DNA from 3 places in the Pseudarthrobacter sp. ATCC 49987 genome. Region 3 is predicted to be linked to each of the others. Evidence: riboswitches for the same ligand, from Rfam matches in the RefSeq annotation. Region 3 holds a riboswitch; each other region holds the start of a gene.
The links. Region 3 has a riboswitch for S-adenosylmethionine ahead of GXK59_RS18925 (DUF1737 domain-containing protein). Riboswitches for the same ligand answer to the same signal wherever they lie in the genome.
Positions count from the first base shown of each region.

Region 1: another riboswitch for S-adenosylmethionine. It lies ahead of GXK59_RS00245 (ABC transporter substrate-binding protein); the one in region 3 lies ahead of GXK59_RS18925 (DUF1737 domain-containing protein).
Region 2: another riboswitch for S-adenosylmethionine. It lies ahead of metX (homoserine O-acetyltransferase MetX); the one in region 3 lies ahead of GXK59_RS18925 (DUF1737 domain-containing protein).

Region 1 is NZ_JAABNS010000001.1:51,440-56,509, reverse strand. It holds gene GXK59_RS00250 (N-acetylglucosamine-6-phosphate deacetylase) at 1-733, shown strand, start outside; SAM riboswitch class I at 943-1,032, shown strand; gene GXK59_RS00245 (ABC transporter substrate-binding protein) at 1,130-2,791, shown strand; gene GXK59_RS00240 (ABC transporter permease) at 2,798-3,757, shown strand; gene GXK59_RS00235 (ABC transporter permease) at 3,776-4,675, shown strand; gene GXK59_RS00230 (dipeptide ABC transporter ATP-binding protein) at 4,687-5,070, shown strand, end outside.
Region 2 is NZ_JAABNS010000001.1:2,455,629-2,460,698, forward strand. It holds gene GXK59_RS11550 (MFS transporter) at 1-19, opposite strand, end outside; gene metX (homoserine O-acetyltransferase MetX) at 201-1,400, opposite strand; SAM riboswitch class IV at 1,411-1,526, opposite strand; gene GXK59_RS11560 (bifunctional o-acetylhomoserine/o-acetylserine sulfhydrylase) at 1,663-2,979, opposite strand; SAM riboswitch class IV at 3,044-3,159, opposite strand; gene GXK59_RS11565 (VOC family protein) at 3,364-4,002, shown strand; gene GXK59_RS11570 (CPBP family intramembrane glutamic endopeptidase) at 4,096-4,851, opposite strand; gene GXK59_RS11575 (histidine phosphatase family protein) at 4,939-5,070, shown strand, end outside.
Region 3 is NZ_JAABNS010000001.1:4,084,442-4,089,511, reverse strand. It holds gene GXK59_RS18935 (aminodeoxychorismate lyase) at 1-875, shown strand, start outside; gene GXK59_RS18930 (ATP-grasp domain-containing protein) at 906-1,850, opposite strand; SAM riboswitch class IV at 2,154-2,268, shown strand; gene GXK59_RS18925 (DUF1737 domain-containing protein) at 2,284-2,592, shown strand; gene GXK59_RS18920 (rhodanese-like domain-containing protein) at 2,589-3,020, shown strand; gene GXK59_RS18915 (O-succinylhomoserine sulfhydrylase) at 3,021-4,229, shown strand; gene GXK59_RS18910 (glutamate--cysteine ligase 2) at 4,250-5,070, opposite strand, start outside.

The DNA.
Region 1 (5,070 bases), 4.0 Mb from region 3:
TGCCCCCGAGCTGCCGGGCGCCGACGGTCTGGTCAGCATGCTCGCCGCGAATGGCGTCACGCCGTCGCTGGGCCACACCGACGCCGACGCCCAAACCACCGTGGATTCCCTGACCAGCGCGGCCGCGTCCCTGCGCGCCCGCGCCGGAGCCCTGAACGCTACTAACTCCGGTGCTTCCGGGCCCGGAACGGGCCGGCGGCCGACGGTGACACACCTGTTCAACGGGATGCCGCCGCTCCACCACCGAAGTCCCGGCCCTGTGGCGGCATGCCTGCGCCTCGCGGCCCAGGGCACCGTCGCTGTGGAACTCATCGGCGACGGCGTCCATCTGGACCCCGCGACGGTCCGGATGGTCTTCGAGCTGGTCGGCGCCGGCAACGTCGTCCTGGTCACCGATTCCATGGCGGCGACCGGCCTGCCCGACGGCGACTACGCGCTCGGTCCTGCCGCCGTGGTGGTGCGCGACGGCGTGGCGGCACTGAAGAGCAACGGCGCCCTCGCCGGCGGCACGGCCACCCTGCTGGAAGTTGTCCGCCGCACGATCGGGGCCGGGGTCAGCCCTGCCGACGCCGTGAAATCGGCGACCCTGGTCCCGGCCAAGATCCTGGGCCTTGAGGCCGAGATCGGGAGCCTGAAGGCCGGCATGCGGGCCGACATTGTGGCGGTCGACGCAGACTTCGGGCTCGCCGCGGTCCTTCGCGGCGGTCAACCCCTGGCACGCCCCGCCTCCTGAGCCGGGGCTCGACGCCGTCGTGCACGGCTGCCGAACGTCGCTGACCTTCGGCCGCAATCATGGCGCCATGAGGCGGGATGTGGCTCTGTGTGATCGTTTGTTGCAGAACATGTCGTCATTGTTGGGAAATCGAAGATTCTGCAACAAAGTGGATGTTGCCGCCACCCGCAACGGTCGCGGAACCGAAAAATGTCCTTCGTGACGAATAAAGACCATCCAGATCGGCTGAGAGACCTGGCTCGATGACGCCGTAGCAACCACCCGCAAGGGCAAGGTGCTAATGCCAGGACCGATGGAGATTGCCAAGATCCCAGGTTCCACCGGCCCGGCCCCGTGCTGTGTCGGACAAACTCGTACGGTTTTGGCGTCCCCCGGTCACGACCGAGAGGATCCGCGATGGATACCCCTGAATCACTCACGCCCGCCACGAGTTCGAAGAGCAGGCGCCACCCGCTGCGTTTACTGGCACTGATGGGCGCGGCAGCCCTGGCCTTGAGTGCCTGCGGCGGTGCTGGCGGCACGTCGGCATCCCAGGCCGGCGCGGACGGAAAGCCGGTGCAGGGCGGAACGTTCGTCTTCGCCGAGGTCACCCCGATTAACAACTTCCAGACCCAGGCGGCGCGCTTCTACGAAAAGGCGAACGTCCTGAACAGCGTGCTGGACCGGCTGACCTATTTCGATGCAAAGAAGGGCGAGCTTGTCCCCTGGATCGCCAGCAAGTTCACCGCGAGTGAGGATCAGACCAAGTTCACCTTCACAATCCGCCCCGGAGTGACTTTCAGCGATGGAACGCCGCTTGACGCCAAGGCAGTCCAGGCAAACTTCGAGGCCCTGGGCAAGGGTATCGAGAGCGCCAAGATCCAGCCGAACGTTGACTTCTCCACCTACGAGTCCTCGCAGGTCACCGGCGAGGACCAGGTGGAAGTAACCCTGTCCTCCCCCGACGCCAACTTCCTGCGCGCCACGTCCTCCGTCACCGCCGGACTCGTGTCGCCGAAGACCCTCACCCTGGACAACGCCGCCCAGTCGGCCATCGCGAAAATCTCCGGATCGGGTCCCTTCACCTTCGAATCAGAGAAGGCCGATGAGGAAATCGTCCTGGCCAAGCGTTCCGACTACGCCTGGGCTCCGGAGGGTGCCGCCAACCAGGGGGCCGCCTATCTGGACAAGGTCGTCGTGAAGTACCTGCCGGAAGTGGCCCACCGCGCGGGGGCCGTGCAGACCGGCCAGGTTGACTTGGTCCGCGGCCTGCAGCCGGCCGACGAAACTGCCCTCGCCGGGAGCGGCAACCAGGTCCTGCCGGCCAAGGGCATTGACCTGACCGCAAACATGGCGGCGGCGCGGGTCGGCAGCGGCAAGCTGGCGGACGCGAAGGTCCGCCAGGCACTGCAGCTCGGCATCGACCGGCCGACGCTCAAGGACACGGTGCTCTCCGACAGCTACGAACTCGCCGGCTCCATCCTGAACCGTGAAGCACCAGACTTCGTTGATCTCTCCGCCGACCTGGCCTACAACCCGGAGAAGTCCAAGAACCTGCTGGATGAGGCCGGCTGGGCAGTTGGCTCCGACGGCATCCGCGCCAAGGACGGCCAGAAGCTCGAAGTCACCGTCACGTCATCCAACAACTCCGTGGTCATCAAGCCCGCTTTCGAACTGATCGAGCAGCAGTGGCGCAAGATCGGCGTGAAGCTGGTCAACCGCGCGGCGGACAACGCCTTCCTGGCGACTTCCATGAAGGACCCCAACGTGGAATTCTTCGGAACGCGGCAGTTCGCCTACGGCGGCCTGGGGCCGGTCTTCGGCCCGGTCACCAACACGCAGACATTGAACGCGGACCCGCAGCTCAATGCGCTCTTCGCCACGGAACGCGCCGCCACCAGCGCAGCAGCGCACAAGCAGTTCGTCGCCGAAGAACAGCGCACGCTGGTTGTCGACCAGGCGTTGGCCCTCGTTCTCTGGGACGAAGTCCAGGTCTACGGCGCCAACGCCAAGTCACACGTCGAATTCACCTCCGGCACCGCACCGATTTTCCAGGGTGCCTGGAAGACCGGCAAGTAGGTCGTCATGGGTCTTTACTTTGCGCGGCGCCTCGGACAGGCACTGCTTGTCATCTGGCTGGCGTACACGCTCGTCTTCCTGGCAATACAGCTGCTGCCCAGCGATCCGGTCACGATCTTCCTCTCGGCGGACGCCGCGGCTGACCAGGCAACGATTGATGCCATGAAGGCCCAATACGGCTACGACCAGCCCCTGCTGGTGCAGTATTTCAACCAGCTTGGGCAGTTGCTCGGTGGAGACGTCGGGTACTCCCTGGCCTCCGGACAGTCGGTGGCGACCCGCATCGGCGCGGTGGCCGGATCCACCCTGGCGCTGGCCTCCAGTGCCTTCGTGTTGGCCGTCGTCCTGGCTGTGGCCCTCGTGGCCGCGGCCTGGTTGAGCCGCTCGACGGCGCTGCAGCGCTTCATCACCAATCTCCCGCCGTTGTTCGCAGCGGTTCCGGTGTTCTGGCTCGGGCTGGTGCTGCTGCAGCTGCTGTCCATCCAGCTCGGTGTGATGTCCCTGTTCCCGGACGGTTCCTTTGCATCGCTGGCAGTTCCCGTCCTTGTCCTGGCCCTTCACGTTTCCGCCCCGATCGCGCAGGTACTGCTCAAGAGCATCACTCACGTCTATGAGCAACCGTTTATCGACGTACTGCGGGCCAAGGGCGCGTCCCCCGCATGGATCTTCTACCGCCACGCCCTGAAGAATGCTGCGGGTCCGGCAATGACCATTGCCGGCATCACGGTCGGAACCCTGCTTGCCGGTTCCGTCATCACGGAGACCGTCTTCGCCCGCTCCGGCCTTGGCTCGGTGGTCCTCCAGGCCGTCACCGTCCAGGATGTCCCGCTGGTCCAGGGCCTGGTCCTGCTGACGGCGTCGGCGTTCGTTGCAGTGAACCTGATCGTCGACCTGCTGTATCCGCTGCTGGATCCCCGCATCCTCAAGAGCAGTGCCCACGGCTCGCCACGAGCACTGGCTGCCTGAGACCGAACGGAGAACCTTGTGAGCCTCAACCTACTACCAACAGATCCTATTGATGAGGCCGCGCTGCCTCCTGCCGGTGGCAGCGCCGCAGCGATTGGCCCGGGAAAGCGCGAAAGAAGCATCCTGCGCTCGGCGGGCCTGTGGCTGACCGTCCTTCCGTTGCTGATCGTCCTGGGGTGGGCATTTCTGCCGGGCCTCTTCAGCGCCTTCGACCCCATCAGCGGCATTCCGAAGCAGAAGTTCCAGCCGCCAAGTGCCGGGCACTGGTTCGGTACCGACCACTTGGGCCGGGATGTCTACGCGAGGGTCGTGCATGGCACCTCGCAGACCCTGCTCACCGCAGGGCTCGCTGTCCTGATCGGATTCGTGGTGGGAACGGCCCTGGGCCTGTTTGCTGCGACGGCCGGCCGGGCCGCGGATTCGAGCACCATGCGCCTCGTGGACGTGCTCCTGGCGGTGCCGGGATTCCTGATCTCCCTGATCATCGTGACGGCGTTCGCGCCCGGACCAATCTCGCTCGGCGTCGGCGTGGGCATCGCCTCGATTGCCTCGTTCGCCCGCGTGGTCCGCTCGGAAGTCCTGCGCGTGCGCAACCTGGACTACGTCGAGGCCGCCTTCCTCAACGGGGGATCGTACTGGTCCGTCGTCTGGAAGCATGTCCTGCCGAACTCCTGCGGCCCGGTGCTCGCACTGCTGGCAGTCGACCTTGGAGCTGCCATTCTCGCAATTTCCGGACTTGGCTTCCTCGGCTTCGGTGCCCCTCCGCCCACCCCGGAATGGGGCTTGCTGATCTCTGAGGGTCGGCAATACCTCGCTGGCGCGTGGTGGATGACCAGCCTGCCGGGCCTGGTCATCGTGCTAACGGTCGTGCTCTTGGCCGGTCTCGGACGCCAACTTCTCAAGATCTTCCGGTTTTAGTCAGGAGCCCCATGACCATCAACACAGTAAATCCCAAAGCCGAACCCGGACCCCTGCTTGAGGTGCGCGGATTGCACGTCGAATACGGCCGCGGACCAGGGGCGGTCGTGGCCGCAGATTCACTCGAGCTGGTCCTCAAACCGGGCGAAATCGTTGCCGTCGTTGGTGAATCCGGTTCCGGAAAAAGCACACTCGCCAAATCGCTCATCGGCCTTCTCCCCGAAGCGGCCGCGGTCTCTGCCGGAACCATCGTGTTCGACGGCATTGAGCTGACCGGGCTTTCTGAACGTGCAATGGAGAAAATCCGTGGACGTAAGATCGGCATGGTTCCGCAGGATCCCGGCGCGTCGCTGGATCCGGTGAAGACGGTCGGATCCCAGGTGGCCGAGGTCTTC
Region 2 (5,070 bases), 1.6 Mb from region 3:
CCGCGTTTTCCGTGCTCATTTCGACTCCTTTGGCGTCGTCGTCGACGCCTCGTGGACCATTTGGGAGGAGGGCGCTTGTGATGTGAGACACGCGGCGCCATTCCCCACGAGTATGGTCGCTTCCGGCCCGGGCCTCAACGGCCATTAGTGCAGAGCGCATCTGCAAAAATGCACACCGGACGCGGTTTTTAGTCGAAGGACTAGCCGAAGAAGTACTGCCGGAGCTGGTCGTTGAGCTGGCCGATCTCAGTGAGGAAGCCGTCGTGTCCGATCGGCGCCTCGATGGTGTGCACGGTGACGTCGCCCGGCAGGGCGTCGGCGAGCGCCTGGGACTGGGCCGGGAAGTACAGCCGGTCCGAGTCGACGGCCGCCACCAGGAACTCCGCGGTGGCCGGTGCCAGGGCCTCCGTGAGGGCGCCGCGGCCCCGGCTGATGTCATGGCTCATGAGCGCCTCGGTGATGGCGATGTAGCTGTTCGCATCGAAGCGGCGGACCAGTTTGTTGCCCTGGTGGTCGAGGTAGCTCTCCACTTGGTAGCGCCCCCGCCCGGCGAGGGATCCGGCTTCCAGCGGAGCCTCCGCGCCCTGGGCGTTCCGGCCGAAGCGGCCGTCCAGCTCCGCGGCCGACCGGTAGGTGATGTGCGCGATCCGCCGGGCCAGCGCAAGGCCCGCTTCCGGTTCGGGCCCGCCGTAGTAGTCCCCGCCGTTGAAGTTGGGGTCCTGCCGGATGGCGAGCGTCTGCGCCTGGGCGAAGGCAATCTGTTCTGCGGTGCTGCTGGCCCCGACCGAAATGACGCCGCAGCGCTGGACCCGTTCCGGGTGGCTGACGGCCCACTCCAGGGCACGCGCCCCGCCCAGGGAGCCACCCAGCACGGCGTACCAGCTCCGGATGCCCAGGGCGTCCGCCAGCCTGGCCTCGGCCTCGGTAGTGTCCCGCAGCGTCACGAGCGGGAACCGCGAGCCCCACGGCTTCCCGTCGGGCGCCGCCGACGAGGGCCCGGTGGAGCCGTAGCAGCCGCCGAGGATGTTGATGGAGACAACGAAGTATTTGTCCGTGTCCACGGGGGCGCCGGGGCCGGCGAGCTGCTCCCACCAGCCCGGTTCCTCGCTGGCGCCCCGCGTGACGTGGGTGTCACCCGTCAGCGCGTGCTCGATCAGCACGGCGTTGGAGCGTTCCGGGTTCAGGGTCCCCCACGTCTCGTAGCCGAGGGTGACGTCCGGCAGCCGGGCGCCGGATTCGAGCTCCAGATCCCCGATCCGGAGGTACTGGACCGTGCCGTCGAGGACTGCGTCAGCAACGGGCGCGCCAGCAACAGACGTGTCAGGGACACTGCGACCCGGGACCGGGGATTGGGGGGCCTTGCTTACAGGTGCACCCTGGCGGGTGGCGGCAATCGTCATGTGGGACCTCACTTCGCGCTTGCCCGCCGTCAGCTGACCGGCGGGCCAGGTCTTCACCCGGGGCACCCCACCGCAAAAGGAGGGTTGCCGGCCAGCAAGCCGGGGCTGTCGCTGGCACTCATGACCTCCACCGAGTCTACGAAATGCGGCGGCCCGGTGGCGAAGATTGTGACGCCCGTATGACTCCCGGCGTCGTCAGCTGCGATTATCCGGGCCCCGGCGCCCGCGCCATACGGCAGGGACGCCCGGGCCCTGGCGGACATCAGGCGGACTTGGCCGCACGGAATCCGGCGTCAAGGTCGGCGAGGATGTCGTCGATGTGCTCCAGGCCCACGGAGAGCCGCACGAGGCCGGGGTTCACGCCCGCAACCGTCTGCTGTTCCGGCGAGAGCTGGCTGTGGGTGGTCGACGCCGGGTGGATGACCAGCGAGCGCACGTCCCCGATGTTGGCCACGTGTGAGTGCAGTTCGAGGGCGTCCACAAAGCGTTTGCCGGCCTCCGCTCCCCCGGCGAGGTTGAAGGAAACGACGGCGCCGGTCCCCTTCGGACCGTACTTGCGGCCGCGCTCGTACCAGGGGCTGGAGGGCAGCCCGGCGTAAGCGACGGATTCGACGTCGTCCCTGGCCTCGAGCCATTCGGCCACCTTGACGGCGTTGGCGACGTGCCGCTCCATGCGCAGGCTCAGGGTCTCGATGCCCTGGGCGATGAGGAAGGCGTTGAACGGGGACACCGCCGAACCGAGGTCGCGCAGCAGCTGGACCCGCGCCTTGAGGATGTAGGACAGGTTGGCGCCGAGGGCACCGTCCGCACCAAGGTCCCGGGCGTAGACCAGTCCGTTGTACGTGGGGTCCGGGGTATTGAAACCGGGGAAGCGCTCCGGGTCCTTGCCGAAGTCGAAGTTGCCGGAATCCACGATCACGCCGGCGATGGCCGCGCCATGTCCGCCGAGGTACTTGGTCGCGGAGTGCACCACGATGTCTGCGCCCCACTCGATCGGGCGGATGAGGAACGGTGTGGAGAGGGTGTTGTCCACGATCAGCGGCACGCCGGCCTCGTGGGCCACCTGCGAGATGCCCTCGATGTCCAGCACGTCCTGGCGGGGGTTGGAGACGACTTCGCCAAAGAACAGTTTGGTATTGGGCTGAACGGCATCCCGCCACTGCGCCAGGTTGTCCGGGTCCGCCACGAAGGTCACGGAGATGCCGAACTTCTTCAGCGTGTGCGCCAGCAGGTTGTAGGTGCCGCCGTACAGGCTGGGGCTGGCCACCACATGGTCGCCGGCCTCCGCGACGTTCAGGATCGCAAAGGTCTCCGCGGCCTGTCCGGAGCTCAGCAGCAGCGCCGCTAGTCCGCCTTCCAGGCTGGCCACCCGCTGCTCCACAGCGTCCTGGGTGGGGTTGCCGATCCGGGTGTAGATGGGAGCCAGTTCGGCCAGGGCGAAGCGGTTGGCGGCGCTTTCGGCGCTGGGGAAGACGAACGACGTCGTCTGGTAGATCGGCAGCGACCGGGCACCGGTGGCGCTGTCCGGCTCCTGGCCGGCGTGGATCTGACGGGTTTCGAAGGACCAGGCACTGGACATCGGGACACTCCTTAGGGGACCGGGCACAGGAAGCACCAGAGCCCCTGGGCCCGGGTCCACACTGGTGCCGCGCTTGCCCTCCGGCGGGTGCCGGACGGCCAGGTCTTCACCCGGGGCACCCCACCGCGAAACGAGGGTTGCCGGCCAGCAAGCCGGGGCTGTGCGCTGGCACTCATGACCTGACCCCAGTCTAGGAAGCGGTTCCGGGCCCTGGATAGCTTTGTGACGAACATGAAGTTGCCCGGCCGGCGCACCCGGCCGCGGCCTTCAGATCCCGGCATTGACGCGGAGAAATGCCGGGCCGGACAGCCCACGGGAGGACATCCCATCACGGTTAGGAGAACCTAAGCTGAGAGCCGCATCACAAAGTGTCAAGATGAGGGCATGCGCATGGATCACGTCTCTTACGCCTGTGAACAAGATGGCCTAGCTGCCACCACCGAACGAATTGCGTCTGCCCTCGGCGTGGAAGCCGTGAAGGGCGGAGTACACCCCCGATTCGGGACCCGCAACATGATTATCCCGCTCGCGGGACACAAATACGTTGAAGTCGTGGAGGTCCTGAACCACCCGGCCTCCGACAAGGCGCCCTTCGGCCAGGCCGTCCGTGCCCGCTCCGAAGCAGGCGGCGGCTGGATGGGCTGGTGCGTCGAAGTTGACGACCTCGCCCCGTTCGAGGAGCGGCTGGGACGCGCTGCCGTCAACGGCAACCGCAAGTTCCCGGACGGCCGCGAACTGGTCTGGAAGCAGATCGGCATCCTCGGACTCATCGCCGATCCCCAGGTCCCCTACATGCTCAAGTGGGAGGGCGATCCGGAACTCCACCCGTCCAAGGCCTACGAGAGCAACGTCAAGATGTCCGCGCTCACGATCGCCGGCTCGGCGGAGCGCGTCACCGAATGGCTCGGTGTTCCGGTCGAGAAGCCGCTGGAGGACGTGGCCGTGAACTGGCTCGCTCCCCGCGGGACACCCGGCATCCTCTCCGTCACCTTCGAGACAGCTTCCGGAGCCGTCACCATCTGAGTTCCTTACCGCCCCACACTTCGGCCGCCATCAGCGGGTGCCAATGACGTCACCCACCGATGGCGGCCGAAATCTTTTTAAGCCAACGCGGGGTCAGCCGAGGCCGATGGCCTTGCCGAAGAGGCTGAAGCCGACGAACGCCACGATGTCCAGTGCGGCATGGGCGATCACCAGCGGCATCACGCGGCGGGTCCGGAGATAGACCAGCGCGAAAATCACACCCATGATGGCGTTGCCGGCGAACGGCCCGAACCCCTGGTACAGGTGGTAGCTGCCTCGCAGCATCGAGCTGGCGAAGATGGCAACGGGCATGGCCCAGCCCAGCTTGGGGAGCCGGTCCAGCAGGTAGCCCACCACGATCACTTCCTCCACGACCCCGTGCCGGATCGCGGAGAGGATCAGCACCGGCACCGTCCACCAGTAGGAGTCGAGCGCACTGGGGATGATCGCCGTCGTAATCCCCAGCGCCCGGCCAGCCGCGTAAAGGCCCAGCGACGGGATTCCGATCAGCGCCGCGAGGCCCACTCCCTGCAGCAGGTCCTTGCCGGGCCGGGCGAAATTGAAGCCCAGCTTGCCACACGCCGCGGCCGCGGTGCGGTGCTCGGAGAGGAAGTAGATCACCAGTGCCACAGGCACCAGGGCGAAGAAGATATCCAGCAGCTGGTAGGTGAGGTCAAAGTACTCGCGGGGGCTTTGCGAGCGGTTCAGGGTGGAGGTCCCCTGGGCCAGCGGCGCCTTCGTCATTTTGTCCAGCAGCTGCACCACCGAGTAGACGGCCGACTGCCCCAGTGACAGACCCAGGACAATCCACACTTCTGTCCGCAGCCGACGGCGGGAGGGAACCAACATGTTCCTATCTTGCCTGTACATTCCGTCAGTTGCCTGAAACCGGGCATTACCGGGGCTGCCGCCCGCCCGGGCCTATGCTTGGGGTTTATGAGTGCGCCCGGGAAAATCATCATGATCCGGCATGGCCAGTCCGCCGCCAATGCCGACACCTCGATCTACAACCGGGTGCCCGATTACCGGATCCCGCTGACCGGGCTCGGCGTCGAACAGGCCCGGGCA
Region 3 (5,070 bases):
CTAAGCCGCAGCTGATGGCCACGGACCAGGGCGCCACCCGCGGCGACGGTGTTTTCGAGTCGCTGCTGGCCGTGGGCGGGCAGCCCCGCAAGCTCCAGGCGCACCTGAACCGGCTGGCCGGTTCAGCCCGGCTCCTGGACCTGGACATCCCGGCCGAGGACGCCTGGCGCCGGGCCATCGCGACGGCAATCAGCGAATACCGGCGCCAGCATGTGCCCGGCGCCGGGACCACCGATGACGACGAGCTCGTGGTCAAGCTCCTGGTGACCCGCGGCGTCGAAGGTGCGGCAGGGCCCACCTGCTGGGTCCAGGCTTCCGCACCCGGACCGGCCGGGAGGCGCCAGCGTGAGACCGGGGTCGACGTCATCCTGCTGGACCGCGGCTACGACAGCGAAGTCGGGGAGCGGGCGCCGTGGCTGCTCATGGGCGCCAAGACACTCTCCTACGCCGTCAACATGGCCGCGCTCCGCTACGCGCACGCCCAGGGCGCGGACGACGTCATCTTCACCTCGGCGGACGGCCGGGTCCTGGAGGGTCCGACGTCGACCGTCCTGCTCGCGCACCTGGAGACCGCCGACGACGGGGCCGGCGGGGTCCGCACCGTCCGGCGGCTCATCACGCCCCAGCTCGACAGCGGGATCCTGCCGGGCACCTCGCAGGGGGCCCTGTTCACGGCGGCGAAGGCGGCCGGCTGGGAGCTGGGCTACGGCCCGCTGGAGCCCCGCGACCTGTACGACGCCGACGCCGTGTGGCTGATCTCCAGCATCCGCCTGCTGGCGCCCGTCAACCACATCGACGGCAAGGAAATCGGCACGCCGGAGCTGCGCAAGCAACTCACCGCGGAGCTCAACGCGCTCTACGCCACCATCGAATAAGCCCCGCCGCAACAGACAGGCAACGCGGGGTCAGACCAGGGCACCGGCGTACGCGCGGGCGGCACCCCTGAAGGATGCCGGGTTGAACGACGGCAGCGCGAAGGACGCCAGCACCGCGTCGAGCAGTTCCGGGGCACGCCAGCTGTTCGCGCCGAAACGGGCGTTCACGTCGAGGACCACCGGGGTCCCGTCCGCGCGGCGGCGCACATCGACGTCGACCGGCCCTGCCAGTCCGAGCGAGCGCACGGCCGCCATGGCCACGTTGCCCACGTCCATGTCTTCGTCCACTTCCACACGCCGCGTCACGACTGCCTTGCCAACGGCGCCGCGGTCCAGTTCGATCTTTTCCACGACGACGACGAACGGCGCGCTTCCGTTGTGCGCCGGAGTACCGAAGACCATGGGTCCGTACCCCGGACCGGGAATGAACTCCTGGACCATCTGGCCGTCCGGCAGCCGGCGCCAGTCCACATCCCCGCTTCCGTCGATGACCACGGCGGCGTGCGCCCCGCAGGAGAGTCGGGGCCGGACGACGACGGGGCCTCCCAGCGCCGCCATAGCGGCTTCCGCGTCGGCGAAGTCACTGGGAACGCCGAAGCGGGGAACGGGTATGCCTGAGGACTGCAGCTGCCAGGCGGTGAAGAGCTTGTCATGGGCGACGGACACCGGCCCGGGATCGCCGATGATGACGCGTACGTCGGCGCCGAATGCGGCCCGGTACGCCGCAAGAAGCGGAAGTTCCGAGCTCACGGTTGGGATGACCACGTTGATTCCCTCCCGGGTGACGAGGCGGCGGAGCGCCGAGACCATCTCCGGGTCGCTTGCCGGCGGCACCGGCACCACGGTGATGCCGGCCTTGGGCGGAAGCTCACGGATATCAGTGCCCAGGACGGGGATGCCCCGGGATTTGAGCTGGGCTGCCAGGGCCCGGCCCGCGGAACCGCCGGCGCCGGTGAGCAGAACCCGGGGCTTCATGGCCGTCCCAGGGGGCGACCAATGATGGACGGGCGCGGTACGTGGATCGACACCATGTGGAATTGCCCCCCGGCGAGTTTCGTGCTTCATGAGACCTTCTGGGCACTCTTGGACGTGCCCCTTTAGTAAAGGCGAGGGGTCTGTCGGAAAGCCCGAGTAGCGGGTACTCGTAATTGCGGAGGCCGGAGTGGGCCGCCCGGGCACGGGGTACTCAGGTCTGGCGGCCGGTACCCGGTCCGCCGTTACTTAACATGACGACGGCGGCGATGCGGGCCAACGTCACAGGTGCTACGTTTTTGGGTGAGTAATGAGAACCGGTGCCAAGCCCTGACTGGCCGGTCGGCAACCCTCCCTTTCGCGGCGGGGTGCCTCAGGTGAATACTCGGCATATCGACCATTCGAGCTGCAAGCGTGAAAGAGAAGGAGATCCGTCGTGCCTGACGCGTCCGCCCCCGCTGTCCCCACTACAGCACCAGCCCCAGCCCCCGCAGTCCCCGGTACCGCCGAGGAGAAACTGGCGTACCGCCTGTTCACCGGCCCCGACGACCGGGCATTCTGCGAGCGCGTCTCGGCCGCCCTCGCCGAGGGCTATGTGCTGCACGGCAGCCCCGCCGCCACGTTCAACGGCAGCAGCGTCATCGTGGCCCAGGCCGTGGTGCTGCCGGCAGCTATCGCCAGCGCCGATGCCGCCGTCGCCAACGCCGTGGATGATCTCGAGTTCGACGGCGAGGGCCACGCGTGAGCTACGCCGGAGACCTCAGCCCGCAGGAGGCCTGGGCCAAGCTCGAGGACGGCGCCCTCCTGGTGGACGTCCGCACCGAGGCCGAATGGGCCCACATCGGCATCCCAGACACCGCGGCCGCGGGCGAACGACGGAACGATCCGCTCTTCATCCAGTGGAATCTGGCCGGCGGGATCCCCAATTCGCAGTTCATCGAACAGCTAACGCGGCAGCTGAAACAGCAGGCCCCGGAAGGCCGAGGAACCGAGCTGGTCTTCCTGTGCCGTTCGGGCGCCCGGTCCGTCGCCGCGGCACTCGCAGCAACGGAGGCCGGCTTCACCTCCTACAACGTCCTCGAGGGCTTCGAAGGCGCACCGGACCGCCACGGCGAACGCACCGTGAACGGCTGGAAGAACCGCGGCCTGCCCACCAACCTTGGAAAGCACTAAGTGACCTTCAACCCTGATGCCGCCGGCTGGAGCGCCGACACCCAGGCTGTCCGCGGCGGCCTCGACCGCACCGGCTTCCAGGAAACCACCGAGCCGATCTTCCTGAACTCCGGCTTCGTCTACGAATCCGCGGCCGCCGCGGAGCGCGCCTTCACCGGCGAGGACGAACGCTTCGTCTACTCCCGCTACGGCAACCCCTCGGTGGCCACCTTCCAGGAGCGGCTCCGGCTGCTCGAAGGCACCGAGGCCTGTTTTGCCACCGCTTCGGGCATGTCCGCGGTCTTCACCGCGCTCGGCGCCCTGCTGGCCGCCGGCGACCGCATCGTCGCGGCCCGGTCGCTGTTCGGCTCGTGCTTCGTGATCCTCAACGAGATCCTCCCCCGCTGGGGTGTCGAGACGGTTTTCGTGGACGGCCCGGACCTGGAGCAGTGGCGGTCTGCGCTCTCGGAGCCGACGACGGCGGTCTTCTTCGAATCGCCGTCGAACCCGATGCAGGAAATCGTGGACATCGCCGCCGTGAGCGAACTGGCGCATGCCGCCGGCGCGACCGTCGTCGTCGACAACGTCTTTGCCACTCCCCTGCTGCAGCGCTGCGGTGAGCTTGGCGCGGATGTGATCGTGTATTCGGGGACCAAGCACATCGACGGCCAGGGCAGGGTGCTTGGCGGCGCGATCCTGGGCACCAAGGAGTTCATCGAGGGACCGGTCAAACAGCTCATGCGCCACACCGGCCCGGCGCTCTCGGCCTTCAACGCGTGGGTGCTGACCAAGGGGCTGGAGACGATGGCCCTGCGGGTGAACCACTCCTCCTCCTCCGCGCTGCGGCTGGCCGAATGGCTCCAGGAGCAGCCCGCGGTCAGCTGGGTCAAGTACCCGCTGCTGCCGTCCCATCCGCAGTACGAGCTGGCCGCCCGGCAGATGAAGGCCGGCGGCACCGTGCTGACCTTCGAGCTCTCGCCGTCCGCCGGGCGTTCGGCGAAGGAGGCCGCGTTTGCGCTCCTGGACGGGCTCCGGATCATCGACATCTCCAACAACCTGGGCGATTCGAAGTCCCTCATCACCCATCCCGCCACCACAACGCACCGCGCCATGGGGCCGGAGGGCCGGGCGGCGATCGGGCTCAGCGACGGCGTGGTGCGCCTCTCCGTGGGCCTCGAAGACGTCGGGGACCTGGTCCGCGACCTCGGCCAGGCGCTCAAGCAGGTCTAGCGCCGTTCGGTTCGCTCGCCTTAGCCCCGGCGGACCCGGCCAAGAGTCGATCCCTCATCGGCCGGTTCCCCGTCGTCCGCTCCCTGCATGGTCACGTCGACGGCCCGTTCGACGACGGCGGTCAGCCCGCCTGCGTGGAACGGCTCCCGCTGCAGCAGGGAACCGGTGCCCTCGGCCAGGATCCGGCCGATGCCCTGGCGCACCAGGCCCAGCTCGCCCTGTTCCTCCAGCACCGGCGCCACGAAGTCCACCAGGGCCTGGACCACGTCCGCGGCCGGGGCAGGGGTGAAGGTTCCGAAGTCCAGCAGCTGCCCGCGCAGTCCGCAGTTGCTCGCCTGCCACGCGGCCATCCGCAGCAGCAGTGTCGGCACCGGGGCGGGATCGACGCCGTCGTTCCATTCCCGGGACGCCGACTCGACAAGCGCCCGCACCAGGACAGCGATCAGCGCCGCGTCCTCAGCGCGCAGGCAGACATCGGCGACCCGGACCTCCACGGTGGGATGATGCCGGCACAGCCGTGAGTCGAAGTAGACCATGCCCTCGTCCATAAGGACGCCGGTTTCCACCAGTCGGGTCACAACCCGGCGGTAGACCGGCAGGCTGCCGAAGATCATCGTGGGCCCGGACCCCGGCCAGCGGTTCCACGCCTGCGTGCGGTAGCTTTCGAACCCTGTCTCCGCACCGTTCCAATAGGGGGAGTTCGCGCTGAGGGCGATCAGCACGGCGAGCTTGTCCCGGATCCGGTCCATCACCGCCACGCCCTCCTCCGGGGACTCCACCAAGGTGTGGACGTGGAGGCCGCAGGTCAGCTGGTTCCGGACCGTGAGCCCGAAGCGCTGCT